2 linked regions of the Prochlorococcus marinus XMU1411 genome follow. The protein of the gene in region 1 binds, or shares a complex with, the protein of each later gene. Links are inferred from orthologs where the notes say so. Each region holds a gene or a part of one and is shown on either strand. Other genes may lie near its edges. The genes, in order: rodA and mrdA.

Region 1 (7,141 bases):
GAGTTGCAGAAGATTGATGGAATTCGACATATCATAGCTGTTAGCAGTGGTAAAGGTGGAGTTGGAAAAAGTACAATTGCAGTTAATCTCGCTTGTTCTCTAGCTAAATTAGGCTTGAAAACTGGTTTGCTGGATGCGGATATATATGGACCTAATACTCCCTCAATGATGGGAGTCGCCGAACAGAATCCAAAGGTTACAGAAGGAAGTGGCAGTGATCAAAGGTTAATACCGATAAATAAATATGGAATTTCATTGGTATCAATGGGTTTCCTTATAGAAGAAGGTCAGCCAGTTATATGGAGGGGGCCAATGCTTAATAGTATTATCAGACAATTTTTGTACCAAGTTGAATGGAATAATCTTGATTTTTTGGTTATTGATTTACCTCCAGGAACAGGAGACGCTCAAATATCCCTTTCTCAATCTGTTCCTATCTCTGGAGCTATAGTTGTCACTACCCCTCAACAAGTTTCTTTGCAAGATGCAAGGAGGGGATTAGCTATGTTTAAACAACTCGGAGTACCTCTACTGGGAATTGTAGAAAATATGTCAGTATTTATTCCGCCAGATATGCCAGATAAAAAATATGAAATTTTTGGTAAAGGTGGTGGAAAAACATTAGCTAACGAAAATGACTTACCATTATTAGCTCAAATTCCTATTGAAATCCCTCTTGTTGATGATAGTAACAAAGGTGTACCAATCTCAATAAGCCAGCCCAATAAAGAAAGTTCTGTCGTATTTGGTAATTTAGCTAAATTAATTAAGAATCAATTTGTTAATGCTTAATTGATGTTTAAGAGAATTTCTTTGTTAAATAACAGAGTTTTTTTACAAAAAAAAGATAACTTTAATAGAGGTTTTTTATTTTCTCCGCTACTTATTATTCCCCTGTTTTTAGTTATTATTTCGGGTTTTTTGATAAAAAGTATTCAGGGTGATTTTTTAGTATCTAACTATTTAGGTCATATATTAACTGGTTGTTTAGGTTATTTCTTAGCATTTTTTATTTCTTATATACCGTTAGAGAGAATTAGAAAGTATTTGGTTCCATTTTATTTTTGTACTTTAATATCCTTATTACTTATTTATTTTTTTGGGATTTCAGTTTCTGGAGCTCAAAGATGGCTAAACTTGGGCATCTTTTCTTTTCAGCCTTCAGAGGTAGCTAAACTTAGTACTGTATTAACTCTTGCTTTAGTACTCGACAAAAAAATAATTCTAACAATAAAAGATTTAGTATTGCCCTTACTAGTAGTAGTTATTCCTTGGTTATTAATTTTCTTTCAACCGGACTTAGGTACCTCTTTAGTTTTAATTGTTTTGACAGGTGTAATGCTCTATTGGTCTCAAATGCCCATAGAGTGGATTTTGCTATTAGTGTTTTGTATTATCACATCAATACTATATCTAACCTTACCAACTCTTCTTATTTTCTGGATTCCAGTTATAGGATATCTTGCTTATAGATCTTCAAAAAAGAAAATTATTTTTTCTGCTCTCGCTATTTCGTTTCATTTATTAGTGGCAAAATTTACACCAATTTTGTGGGAATATGGCTTAAAAGATTATCAAAAAGATAGATTAGTTTTATTTTTAGATCCAAGTAGAGATCCATTAGGTGGCGGATATCATTTGATACAGAGTAAAATTGCAATTGGTTCTGGAGGATTATTTGGGACTGGTTTGCTACAAGGTAAGCTGACTAATTTGCAATTTATACCGGAACAACATACTGATTTTATATTCAGTGCTTTAGGCGAAGAATTGGGTTTTGTGGGGTGCATAATAGTTTTATTTTTGTTCTTTTTTTTGATTAAAAAACTTATTAATACTGCAACAATTGCTAGGACTAATTTTGAATCCCTAATTGTTATTGGAATAGCCTCAACTTTTTTATTTCAAATAATTATTAACTTATTTATGACTATCGGATTAGGACCAGTGACTGGGATTCCCCTGCCTTTTATGAGCTATGGACGAACGTCATTAGTGACTAATTTTATATCTATTGGATTTGTTTTATCTATTTTGAAACGCTCTAGATCATTAAGAAATTGATGAAATCACAAATTACTATAAAAAAAATTCAAGAACTTTTGATTAAAGGAGTTCAAACTATACATGTGGATGATGATTCATCCAGAAGAATGTGGTGGGCTTCTTTAGAAGTTATTCAAAAAGATTTCCTATCTCAGAATTATAAACATGGGGGAATTTGGGTTGCCTCACCTTTGCCTGCTTTTAATGATAAAAAATTTTTAAATCAATTTTATGGATGGCTTTGGTCTCCTGAGGGTTTTCCATATTTTCAGAATGAGAATGCAGGTTTTTTACCAGTCAATAATTCAGATAAGATAAAAAAAGATTTCGATTTAGTTAGTAATTATAAAGTCTTAAATCTTAGTCAAGAAGATGGTTATGAACCTTTTTTGATGATAATCACCCCAAATTTTCAATGCATATTATCAATTGCAGGAGAAAAAGATAAAAAAATTCTATTAATGAAGTGTGATGAAGAAAGCCTTAAACTTTCAATTGAATTAATGCATGCAAAATTAAACCAAGAAAATTATGAGGAAGGAGTAAAATTTCGTAATGCAATCAATAATTTAGGTAACCTTAATATTAATAATCAATTTGAAAAATTATTTTGGCCAACATTATCGGCAAAATTAGCAAATATTTCTCCAAATCATAATATACAGAATTCTTCAAAAAACGATGAAAAAAATGTGCAAATAACTGAAGCAAAATTATTACGTGCAATATCTCATGAAGTAAGAACGCCTTTGGCAACAATAAGAACTCTTATAAGCTCTACTTTAAAAAAATATAAGATGGACGAATCAATGAAAAATCGTTTGATTCAAATAGATAATGAATGTAATGAACAAATTGATAGGTTTGGTTTAATCTTTAATGCAGCAGAATTAGTGAGTAATGAAGTTCCTTCGTTAAATAACTTGGCAAAAATTAATTTAGCCGAAATTTTTAAAAAGCTTGCTCCTTTATGGAAGAAACAATTAAATCGACGTGGGATTTCTTTAAAGATTGACATCCCCAATCAACTTCCGCAAATTTTGAGTGATTCTGAAAAATTGGAATTAATGTTAACTGGATTAATTAATAAAAATACTAGAGGATTAAAAGAAGGTAGTACATTAATTTTAGAATTAAGGCCAGCTGGTCAAAAACTTAAACTTCAATTAAAAGTGCAAAAATTAGGAAGTAATCAAAAAGAAATTCTAAAAAAAGATAACGGTTCTGATATTGGTCCTGTTTTAAATTGGAACCCTCAAACGGGTAGTTTACAACTTAGTCAAAATGCTACTCAAAAGTTGTTGGCTAGCTTAGGAGGGCATGTCACACAAAGGCGTGATACAGGTTTAACAGTTTTTTTTCCGATTTCAGATTCAAAATAAAATGAGAAATAATTTTTCCATATATTAAATAATGTAGAAAATTTCTTGTAAATTTATAATTTTGCAAAATATGAATGCTAATTTCTTATAAGAAATAACTCAAAATCAAGGATGACTGAAACTTTAGTTGGTCAATTTCCAAAGCATATAGGAAGTACTGGGGGTTTATTAAACTCAGCAGAAACCGAAGAAAAATATGCAATTGTATGGAAAAGTTCCAAGGAACAAGCCTTTGAATTGCCCACTGGTGGGGCGGCTATTATGCATGAAGGTGATAATCTAATGTATTTTGCAAGAAAAGAACAATGCCTTGCATTAGGGACACAATTAAGAGCCTTCAAACCAAGAATTGAAGATTTTAAAATCTATAGAATTTTCCCAGGTGGTGATACTGAATTCTTACATCCAAAAGATGGAGTTTTCCCTGAGAAGGTTAATGAGGGTAGAGAAAAAGTTGGCCATAACCCCAGGAGAATTGGTGAAAATCCTAATCCAGCAGGGTTGAAATTCACAACTAAAAATACTTTTGATTAAATTTCTAAAAGTTGATATAAAACTAGAATATAATTATAATTTGGGTTGACATTATTAATATGATCAGCTCAAAGAAAGATAGTTTTTTAAAGGCCTACAAAGAAGGTAAAAATTTTATACCTATTACTCAAACTTGGCCAGCAGATTTAGAGACTCCATTATCTACTTATTTGAAACTATCAGAACGCGATTCTCATGGTGTTTTCCTTGAGTCTGTTGAAGGCGGGGAAAATTTGGGCAGATGGAGTATTGTGGCTACTAAACCTCTTTGGGAAGCAATTTGTTATGGAGAAGAAATAGTTAAAACTTGGAATGATGGAAAAACAAAAAGATATAAAGGAGATCCTTTTAATATTTTAAGAACTTGGACAAACCAATATCAATCATTCATGATTGATGACTTGCCATCAATTGGACAATTATATGGTTCTTGGGGTTATGAATTAATTAATCAAATAGAACCAAGTGTTCCAATAAATGAAATACAAGACAGCAATATACCTTATGGTTCTTGGATGTTTTTTGATCAATTAGTTGTTTTTGATCAAATCAAAAGATGTATCACAGCAGTAGTTTATGCAGATATAACTTCTGTAAAAGAGTCTTGTATTGAAGATGTTTATCTAAATTCAATTTCTAAAATTCAGAAAACTAGAAATTTAATGAAAGTTCCTTTAAAAAAAGATGAGTTTTTAGATTGGAATGAAAATGAGAATTTGAATTTAGATCTTAAAAGTAATTGGAATAAAAAAGATTTTGAGGATGCAGTTCTTTCTGCAAAAGAATATATAAGAAAAGGAGATATCTTTCAAATAGTTATAAGTCAGAGATTTAATACTCAAGTTAATAACGATCCTTTTAATTTATATAGGAGTTTAAGAATGGTAAATCCATCTCCATATATGTCATTTTTTGATTTTGGCTCATGGTATCTGATAGGTTCAAGTCCTGAAGTTATGGTTAAAGCTGAAAAAAATAAAAATAATCAGATTGTTGCAAGCTTAAGACCAATTGCTGGGACAAGACCAAGAGGTATTGATAGTCAACAAGATCTGGAACTAGAAAAGGATTTATTAAAAGATCCAAAAGAAATAGCTGAGCATGTAATGCTAATAGATCTTGGTAGGAACGATCTTGGAAGAGTTTGCGAAATTGGTACTGTGGAGGTCAAAGATTTAATGGTTATTGAGAAATATTCACATGTTATGCATATTGTTAGTGAAGTTGAGGGGATCTTAAAAAACAATACTGACGTATGGGACTTGCTTAAGGCATGTTTTCCTGCTGGGACAGTAACCGGTGCACCAAAAATAAGGGCCATGCAATTGATTAAACACTTTGAAAAAGATGCTAGAGGACCTTATGCTGGAGTATACGGATCAATTGATATAAATGGTGCATTAAATACGGCAATTACAATAAGAACAATGATAGTTAAACCCTTAAAAGATGGAAAATATGATGTTTCAGTGCAAGCAGGTGCTGGAATAGTTGCTGATTCTTCTCCAGTAAATGAATATCAAGAAACATTAAATAAAGCAAAGGGAATACTTAAAGCATTAGCTTGTTTGGGTAAATAAATGATTAAAAATAATCTTTATAAGGGTTTTGAAGTGGAACTTTTTACAGGTTCTTCGAATTCCCATATTGGAGTTTCAACTGATGTTGAAGAAAAATTTCCTGATTTTGTTAAAGAGCCTGATAAAAGAAATGTTGAATACATTACAACACCAGAAAAAGATTATAAGTTTTTATACGAGAAATTAATAACGCCAAGAAAAAATTTAAGGCAATGGTTAAACAATAGAGGGTTAACAATCATTCCTTCATCAACTCTTTGTTTTAAACACGATATTGAATTTCAAAGATCTGATATTAATAATACTTATCATCAATTTATACAAGATAATTACGGAATCTCTGTTGCAACATCTAGTGTACATATAAATATAGGCATAGATGACTTAGATAGACTTTTTGCTGCTATAAGGTTGATAAGATCAGAGGCTGCTTTGTATCTATCAATAAGCGCTAGCTCACCTTTTTTAAATAATAAAATTACTGGAAATCACTCTCAGAGATGGATTCAGTTTCCTAAAACACCAAGCAAAGTTCCTTTTTTTGTTAATCATAAGTGCTATATAGATTGGATCAAGCAAAATATAGCCAATAAAAATATGCAAAATATTAGGCATTTTTGGTCTTCAATTCGACCAAATGGTCCTCAAAGGCCTTTAATTCTTGATCGGTTGGAATTAAGAATTTGTGATTTCGTTCAAGATATAAATTTGCTGTTAGGGATAACGGCAATGCTGGAACTAAGGATTTTAAATCTTTTTGAGAATTTACAAACTTTAGATCCCATGACTTCGAGTATTTTTTCTATTGATGAATTAATAGAAATATGTGATCAAAATGAAATGATTGCTGCTAAAGAGAGTTTGAATTCAGAGTTGATTCACTGGCAAGATGGTAAAAAAGTTATTTGTAGAGAATGGATTGAAAATTTATTATCAGATTTATCACCCACGGCAGAAAAATTTAATATGCAACATCTTTTGAAACCTGTCTATAAAGTACTTGAAGAAGGTAATCAATCTATGAAATGGATAAATCAATATCAAAAAGGACTTTCTATTGAGCAGATAATTAATATATCTATCGATGATATGATGAAGGAAGAAGAAGAAAGTGTTTGATGATTAAAATAAATATTTGATCTGATCATTTGCAATTGTGACATAATGATAATATGAAATCTTTTCAACAGATTAAAAATAATAATGTGGATTTGGTAAGTAATAATGATCCACGTGATAAAAATCGTCTTTTAATAGAGGAACTATGGGAATCTGTACTTAGAGAAGAATGCCCAGAAGATCAGGCTGAGAGATTGATACAGCTTAAAGAGTTAAGTTATTCAAAACAAATTGATGGTGAAAGTACAAAAACTTATAAAAATGAAATAGTCGATATAGTAAATTCTATGGATTTGGCAGAATCCATTGCAGCCGCAAGAGCTTTTTCATTGTATTTTCAACTAGTTAATATTCTTGAACAAAGAGTTGAGGAAGATAGATATATTCAGAGCTTTACTAATAAGGATGTAAAAAAATCCCCTGATAATCTTGATCCTTTCGCTCCAGCATTGGCTAGGCAAAATGCTCCAGTAACTTTTA
Region 2 (7,113 bases), on another replicon or contig:
GTTTTAATTGATTTGCTAACTGAAGGAATTTAGAGCTATCTTCGTAATTTTTTTCTTTGTGAAGAATATTTGCTCTAGCAAAGTAAATATTAATTTGATCTTCTTTTGTCTTGAGATTTAAAATACTTTCATTAAATAGCTGATTTTTCCAGTTCTTATTTTCACTAGAGTATTTAAGTGAGGATAGTAAATAGTATGCTTCTGTATAATTAGGATTGAGTTTAATTACTTTGCTGTATGATAATTCTGCTTCCTTTAATTTTCCAAGATTAGATAAAGCATGTCCAAGGTTAAAATATGCTTTTACGTAATTAGGATTTAGTTCAATTGCTTTTCGGTATAGTAATTCTGCTTCCTTTAATTTTCCACGGGTAGACATTAGATGTCCAAGATTGTAATGTACTTCCGCATGTTTAGGATTAAGTTCAATTGCTTTTCGGTATAGTAATTCTGCTTCTTTTAGTTTGCCAAGATCAGACAATATAACTCCATAATTAGAAAAAACTAAGTGATTTTTAAAACCTTGATCTATAAAAGATTTATAGTATTTTGCTGCTTCTGAAATATTACCTTTTGAGTGAAAATAAAATGCTTTATTTATTATTTGCTCTTGAGAGGCTTTACTTTTCTTCTTGCCTGTTTTTTTAGATTTATACTCCTCTCCAAAACCTTTCATTATCAAGTTACATATTGAAATTTATTAATTATTATAATGTTTGTTGAATCTGTGAGATACATTTCTACCTTAATACTTTAATTCCATTTATTTTGCATTTTGAGTAATTACTTCTATAAACCTTCTAAGTAATTATTTATAAATATACTATATTTTCTTTTGATTAGAAGAGTTTTTCTATTGATTTATTAATTAAATATTTAATGTCAGATGAATAAAGATTGCGTTAGATATAATCTACCGAATATAGATATTTAGAATTAAAAATTTTTTTTAAATCGATTTTTTTAAATAGAATTACGTATTTATTGTATTAATATTCAGAATCTTAAAGTAAATTTAAAATAAGTAATATTTTAGTTTTACTTATAAACTATTCAAAAAATGAATCATTTTTTTGAGCGTGACTATAAAAATTCTTGTAATTAATCTTCGAGTACCTACAATATATCTTAGAGGTATTTTTATTTCTAAAATTTAAGCTTACAGCATTTTTATCTTATGTTTTTGCACAAAATTTTCTCCTTTTTAATACGAGATTAGAGCAATGAAAATATTAGTTGATAGTAATTTATCAAATCTTTTAAAATTTTTGAATTAAATTCATAAGAAATTTTTATATTAGATTTAAATGTAATGAGTGAGATTATTAAATTAAGTCGTACTACTGTTGAGAAATATCTTAATTGTCCAAGATGTTGTGTACTTGATAAAAAATTTAAAATAAAACCACCATCATTACCTTTTACTCTAAATATAGCTGTAGATAATTTATGTAAAAATGAATTTGACTATTATAGAGAAATACAGAAACCGCATCCTTTATTTGATAAATATGGCATTGATGCTATTCCTTTTAAACATAAAAATTTAGAAATTTGGAGAAGTAATTTTCAAGGCATTAGATTTAAATGTATCGAAAATAATTATGATTTTGGAGGAGCAATAGACGATATTTGGCAGAAAAAAAATGGTGACCTTATTCTTGTTGATGTAAAAGCGACATCTAGAAATAACTTTGATTGGTCCGAGACTTTTAATAAATACGAATATGCAAAAGCTTATAAGAGGCAATTGGAAATGTATCAGTGGCTATTTAAAAAAAATGGTTTTCAAGTCGCTAATGAAGCTTATCTTCTGTATTTTAATGGAAAAAAAAATGAAGAGTTTTTTAATAATCAACTGAATTTTGACGTACATTTAATTAGGTTAGATTGTTCTACATCATGGGTTGAGTCTAAGATAATTGACACTGTAAATTTATTACGTTCGAATCATTTCCCAAAACCTTCAATAAATTGCGAATACTGCAATTATTTAAAAAAGCGTTGGCAATTATCAATGACTTAATACTCATAAAATTTGTTCATATTGATGGAAAAATATTTAATAAAAGATAATCTTTAAATAGATTATTAATAAAGACTTTTGATAGAATCGACAAAATCTGAAAGAACGCTTACTAAGCATCTTCAGCAAGATATAGTAAAAATATCTGGAAAAACAATTTTTATAAATCCTTTTTTGTATTGGAGAAGGTTTGACGACAATACCAATAGATGGCTAAGAGAACCAGGTCAAATGTCAGAGGACCAAATTCAACCTAATAGGAATCGTTTTTATCCAGAAATAGATTGGGTTGATTTAAGTCATGAACAAAAGCTTATAAAAGATGCCACAGTCGAGATGTTTTTAAAAACTCTTGAATTAATAAGTACATTTCATCCCTACCTTAGTTCAGGGCAGCTATTGGAAGTTGAAAGAAAAATGGCAGTTACAAAAAAGATTCCTTTTGAAAAGTGGGTTACAAAATCCTTTGCCAAAAAAGCAAGATTATTAGAAAATGAAAAAAGAAAATTCCAAAGAGAAAGGTTTTTTAGTAATTGGAGGGAATGGTTTAGTCTTGAAAATACCCAACAAGCTATTTTGCCATTAATAGTTACGATATTTATTTCATCATTTATTGGCTGGTCTTTAGGAATATCGAAAAATAGTTGTAATCCTTATTTTGAACAAAGCTTAGATCAGTTAAATTAAAATATTTAATATTTTTTAGTATTCAACTTAATATTATTTTGAAAAAATAATAATATTCATTTATGATTGTATTAACTGGAATAAAAAATTATTTAATATTGTATGAGTCAAAACTTCTCTTCAAATAATAATGAGAATAATGATTCCTCTCACCAAGAGAGTGACTATGAAAATTTGATTAAAAGACTAAAAGAGATAAGCACCAATATTTCTTTATTGGAAAAAAAAATATTGAGATAAATTTTTAATTTTTTGATAAAAAGTAATTCTAATAAAAAACTTATTTCATTCAAGAGACAACCTTTAGTCTTACTTATTCTTTCTTCTTTTACTTTCTTCTTGATTTTATTAAGGTTAATTTTTTTACAACTATTAAATTATGAATCCTTTAAGAAAATGTCAGATGAGAATAGGATTAGATTAATTGCATCACCACCAATACGTGGAAGAATACTTGATAAAAGTGGTAATGTCTTAGCAGATAGTAGAATTCAATACTCTTTAATAATAAAGCCTCAATCTTTAGACGTAAGCAATTGGCAAAAACATAAATTAATTCTTTCTGAATTATTAAATATTGATAGAGATTTCATTCAAAAAAAATATTTAGATGGTTTACGAAATAAGAAACTTTCAGTAAATATAATTGAGGATTTAAATATTGATCAATTAATAAAATATAAAGAAAACGAAAATATTGTATCAAGTTTTGAAATTGCGACGAAATTAATTAGAAATTACCCTTATAAATCTGTTGCTGCTCACGTAATTGGCTATACTCAGCCAATAAATAAGTCAGAATATAAATTTTTATCTAATAAGGGTTATAAATTAAATGATCTAATTGGGAGAACTGGAATTGAATATGTTTATGAAGACTTAATAAGAGGTGAATGGGGCGGAGAGATGATTGAAGTAAATTCTTTAGGTAACTTTCAGAAATCTTTAGGAACAAAACCCTCATTACAAGGAAATGATATTAAATTGACAATTGACATAAACCTGCAATTAGTTGCTGAGGAAGTTCTTAAAGATAAAAAAGCTGGAGCGATAATAGTAATGGACCCAAGGGATGGTGCGATAAGAGCAATGGCAAGTAAGCCTACTTTTGATTTAAATTTTTTCTCAAAAGATTTTAAGCCTCAAGCAGAATACGATAAGATATTTAATTCCCCTGAAAAACCTCTTTTTAATAGAGCTTTAAATGCTTATGATCCAGGAAGTGTTTGGAAAATTGTAACGGCCTTAGCTGGCTTGGAAAGTGGGAAATTTCCGATTGATACTATGCTAGATACAAAACCATGTATAACTTATGGAAATCAATGTTTTAGAGAGCACAATGATTTAGGTTTTGGAGTTATAGGTTATGAAGATGCTTTAAGAGTTTCTAGTAATACATTCTTTTATCAAATTGGATATGGAGTAGGAGTCGATGAAATTTATGAGGTATCAAGAAAGCTTGGTTTTAATGCTTTATCTGGGATTGAAATTTCAGAACAAGAAAATATAGGATTAGTCGCTAGTAGTGAATGGGCTAAACAAGGTCGAGGATGGGGTGAACCAGGAAGAACTCCTTGGCTTCCAGAAGATATTGCGAGTATGTCGATTGGACAATTTGTCGTTCAAGTTACTCCTATTCAAATAGCGAAAGCATATGCTGCAATTGCTAATGGAGGCTATCTAGTTACTCCTCATTTAGTTGAAAAAGATGAAGAATATCTTTCAGATAAAAAACAAATTAAAATTGAAATTGATTCGAATAATATTCAGCTGATAAGAAGTGGTCTGAGGAAAGTAGTAGAGTCTGGTACAGGAGTATCAATTAATTATGGAGTTTCAAATTTACCTCCAGTTTCAGGCAAAACTGGAACAGCTGAAGATGGTGAAGGCGGCTCTGATCATGCTTGGTTTGTTTGCTTTACTCCTTCTCAAAAGAGTGAATTGTTGATAGTTGCATTCGCACAAAATACTCCTGGTGGGGGGTCTGTTCATGCACTTCCTATGGCTAGAAAAATTTTAAAAGTTTGGAATGAAAAAGAATGATACTAATTCCTAACTTATAGAAGTTTATATGTTTATTTTTTTCATTTGTAACAGTCTTTTGATGATGTCCTCAATACTTTTAGTATCTACTGGTTTGCTATATGAGGATAAAAGTTGTCTGCCTAATACTTGACTCCCTAAATGAACTAATTGAATACGTAATGAGGTAAGCAGTTCTAATCCTATACCACCAGAAAATGTTGCAATCGCAATTGGTTGACCATTAAATAAATTTCTAAAGTCATCTCCCGAAATAGAAAGCCATGCTATGAAGTTAGATAGAATGGGAGGGATGGATCCATTATATTCAGGAGCACAAATAACCCATTTTTCTGTTGAGAAAAGCTTTTTTTTAATAGAAACTATTACATCTGGAATATTATCTTTAGTGTGAATTCGTGGATTAAATAGTGGAATATCAAGAGTGGTAAGATCTAATATTTCTGAACTTATTTTGAGTTCATGACTTTTTTCAAGAAACTTCTCGGAAAGTTCTAGATTTTTTCCACAACTAGCCGAAATTATTATTAGATCTTTTGATTGATTCATAAATTAGATAAATAAGGTTAATAGTTTGCACCCGTTTTGCGATGATGCACAGCTGTTAGAATATCGGACTTTAGTATATTACCGTGTAGTACTTCAGCGTATATTACCCAATGATCTCCACATTCCATTCTTTCTTTCACTGAAGCATCTAACCATGCTAAAGATTCTGGAATAATTATCTGTTCATTAGGAGTCAATTCAATATCTAAACCTTTAAATCTGTCTTCTCCTGGTGCAAATGGTTTTGTGAATCTTTTCAAAGGCTCTTTGTAATCTTTTTCACTTAAAATATTTAAAGCAAATAAATCTCCAATTTGAAGAAGAGATTCTACCGATCTATCTTTTGCTACCGCAATACTTAACCCTGGTGGAGAAAAACTTGCTTGACTAACCCAAGATGCAAGCATAGCGCCTTTTATATTATTCTCATTTTTTCCTTTAGAGGCAGTTAGCACACAAAGTGAACCAATTATTCTTCCAAGAGCTTGCAATTTTGGATCTGTTTTGCTAGAAATCATTCCCGTATCTGTTTTTCTAGTTTTTATCTTTGTTTGCTTTATAATTTTTCTCCCAAAATGAGTTCCTATCTCTTCTAATTCTTTAATCTTTGGTTTGTCTGGGCTAAATTTAATTCTTATGGGATCAAAACTAAACTTAAAACCACCGTCTTTTAATTTTGATTCAAGTAGATCTATTGCTTCACCGCTCCAGCCAAAGCTACCAAAAATCCCAACAGGTTTATCTCTGTTACCCTCTGATAATAATGTTCCTAGGGCGCTGACTATAGGAGTTGGAGCATGACCTCCGAGTGTGGGCGAACCGATTAAATATCCATCCGCATTTTGTATAGATTTTATTAGAACATCATTAGGTGTAAACTCACAATTAATACTTTGAACTTCAACCGAAGTTCTATTTATTCCTTTAGCCAATGCATCTCCTATAGAGGCTGTATTCCCATATGCACTTGCATAAATCAAAGCGATTCTAGGATTGTTAGTTGAGAGATTTTCACCCCATCTGATGTAGTCATTAAGAAAGCTTTTTAAGCTATATTCAATAGCGGGTCCATGTAATGGTGCAATAGTTTTTATTTCATATTCAGCAATTTTTTCAGTGATTGTTACCACTTGGTTGGACATGGGTGCCATTAGACAATCATAAAAGTGTTTCCGATCAATTTCTGTACTAACTCGATTTGTCTCAGACCAATATTCAGCTGCAATGTGCGCAGAGAAAAATTTTTCACTTATAAGTATTTCTTGATTCCGTTCATAGACTATTAGTCCTCCTGGCCATCGTGCGGTTGGAATAGGAATTAATTCAAGTAAAATATTATCTAATTCTAATTTCAGTTCTTTTTTTATAATGTTTATTTTGGGTAATTGAATATCAATATTATTTTTTAAATTGGGGTTCTTTTGATTCCAAAGCTCGTTAATAAGTTTAAAGCCAGGATTTGAGCAAGTGATAGTTAGGTTTTGAAATCTTGCACTGATGTTTTTTATAGTTTCTATTACTTGGGGATTAATATGACCAGAAATGATATTAATTTTTTGAAATTTAAATTGATTAAATAAATCGCATATTTTTTTGTTAAATGCATCTAAATTTTGTTTTTCAGGTGGATGAATAATAAATAGATCATCTTTACTTCTAATTAAAAAAGTATTAAAAGAGGTCCCTTTTTCAAGATTAAATTCAAGCTCAAATCTTTCTTTATTTTGATCTAAAAATCTGATACAAGTAATATTTTCAGTAATTTCAAATTCTAATAAGTTTTGATTTTGAGAGATTAAGCTTGTATT

The links.
Region 2: the proteins of rodA (region 1) and mrdA are in contact, whole or in part, in a crystal structure (PDB 6PL5), measured with the Thermus thermophilus proteins. The link is inferred for Prochlorococcus marinus XMU1411 from one-to-one orthologs. Residues at the interface, in WP_223903423.1 of Thermus thermophilus: Phe161, Val165, Phe168, Val169, Leu172, Pro198, Tyr199, Glu202, Tyr211, Arg212, Asp213, Gln220, Val221, Gln223, Ser224, Ile226, Ala227, Ile228, Gly229, Ser230, Gly266, Phe267, Val270, Leu274, Tyr277, Gly278, Leu281, Phe285, Leu289, Arg297; in WP_223903432.1 of Thermus thermophilus: Arg4, Ile5, His6, Leu8, Ala9, Phe12, Ala15, Leu16, Leu19, Gly20, Arg22, Ala23, Trp24, Leu26, Gln27, Val28, Tyr31, Tyr34, Leu36, Leu43, Thr45, Asp47, Lys156, Gln157, Gly158, Ser160, Val184, Leu201, Glu202.

The regions. Positions count from the first base shown.
Region 1 is NZ_JAAORI010000006.1:41,752-48,892, reverse strand. Bases 1-2,929 are described here. They hold rodA (rod shape-determining protein RodA), read left to right. Parts: upstream 1-795; coding sequence 796-2,064; downstream 2,065-2,929. Other genes in these bases: HA145_RS08825 (sensor histidine kinase), read left to right, coding at 2,064-2,929; HA145_RS08835 (Mrp/NBP35 family ATP-binding protein), read left to right, coding at 1-792. Also shown: more of HA145_RS08825, read left to right, coding at 2,930-3,428; HA145_RS08820 (photosystem I reaction center subunit II PsaD), read left to right, coding at 3,540-3,962; HA145_RS08815 (anthranilate synthase component I family protein), read left to right, coding at 4,022-5,542; gshA (glutamate--cysteine ligase), read left to right, coding at 5,543-6,661; ppc (phosphoenolpyruvate carboxylase), read left to right, coding at 6,715-7,141. UniProt on the Escherichia coli protein: Peptidoglycan polymerase that is essential for cell wall elongation. Also required for the maintenance of the rod cell shape. Functions probably in conjunction with the penicillin-binding protein 2 (mrdA).
Region 2 is NZ_JAAORI010000001.1:42,429-49,541, forward strand. What follows is about bases 2,460-5,360. They hold mrdA (penicillin-binding protein 2), read left to right. Parts: upstream 2,460-2,965; coding sequence 2,966-4,756; downstream 4,757-5,360. Other genes in these bases: HA145_RS00240 (hypothetical protein), read left to right, coding at 2,460-2,713; HA145_RS00245 (hypothetical protein), read left to right, coding at 2,816-2,953; HA145_RS00255 (NAD(P)H-dependent oxidoreductase), read right to left, coding at 4,781-5,305; HA145_RS00260 (diflavin flavoprotein), read right to left, coding at 5,323-5,360. Also shown: HA145_RS00230 (tetratricopeptide repeat-containing sulfotransferase family protein), read right to left, coding at 1-676; HA145_RS00235 (PD-(D/E)XK nuclease family protein), read left to right, coding at 1,313-2,026; more of HA145_RS00240, read left to right, coding at 2,105-2,459; more of HA145_RS00260, read right to left, coding at 5,361-7,113. UniProt on the Escherichia coli protein: Catalyzes cross-linking of the peptidoglycan cell wall. Responsible for the determination of the rod shape of the cell. Is probably required for lateral peptidoglycan synthesis and maintenance of the correct diameter during lateral and centripetal growth.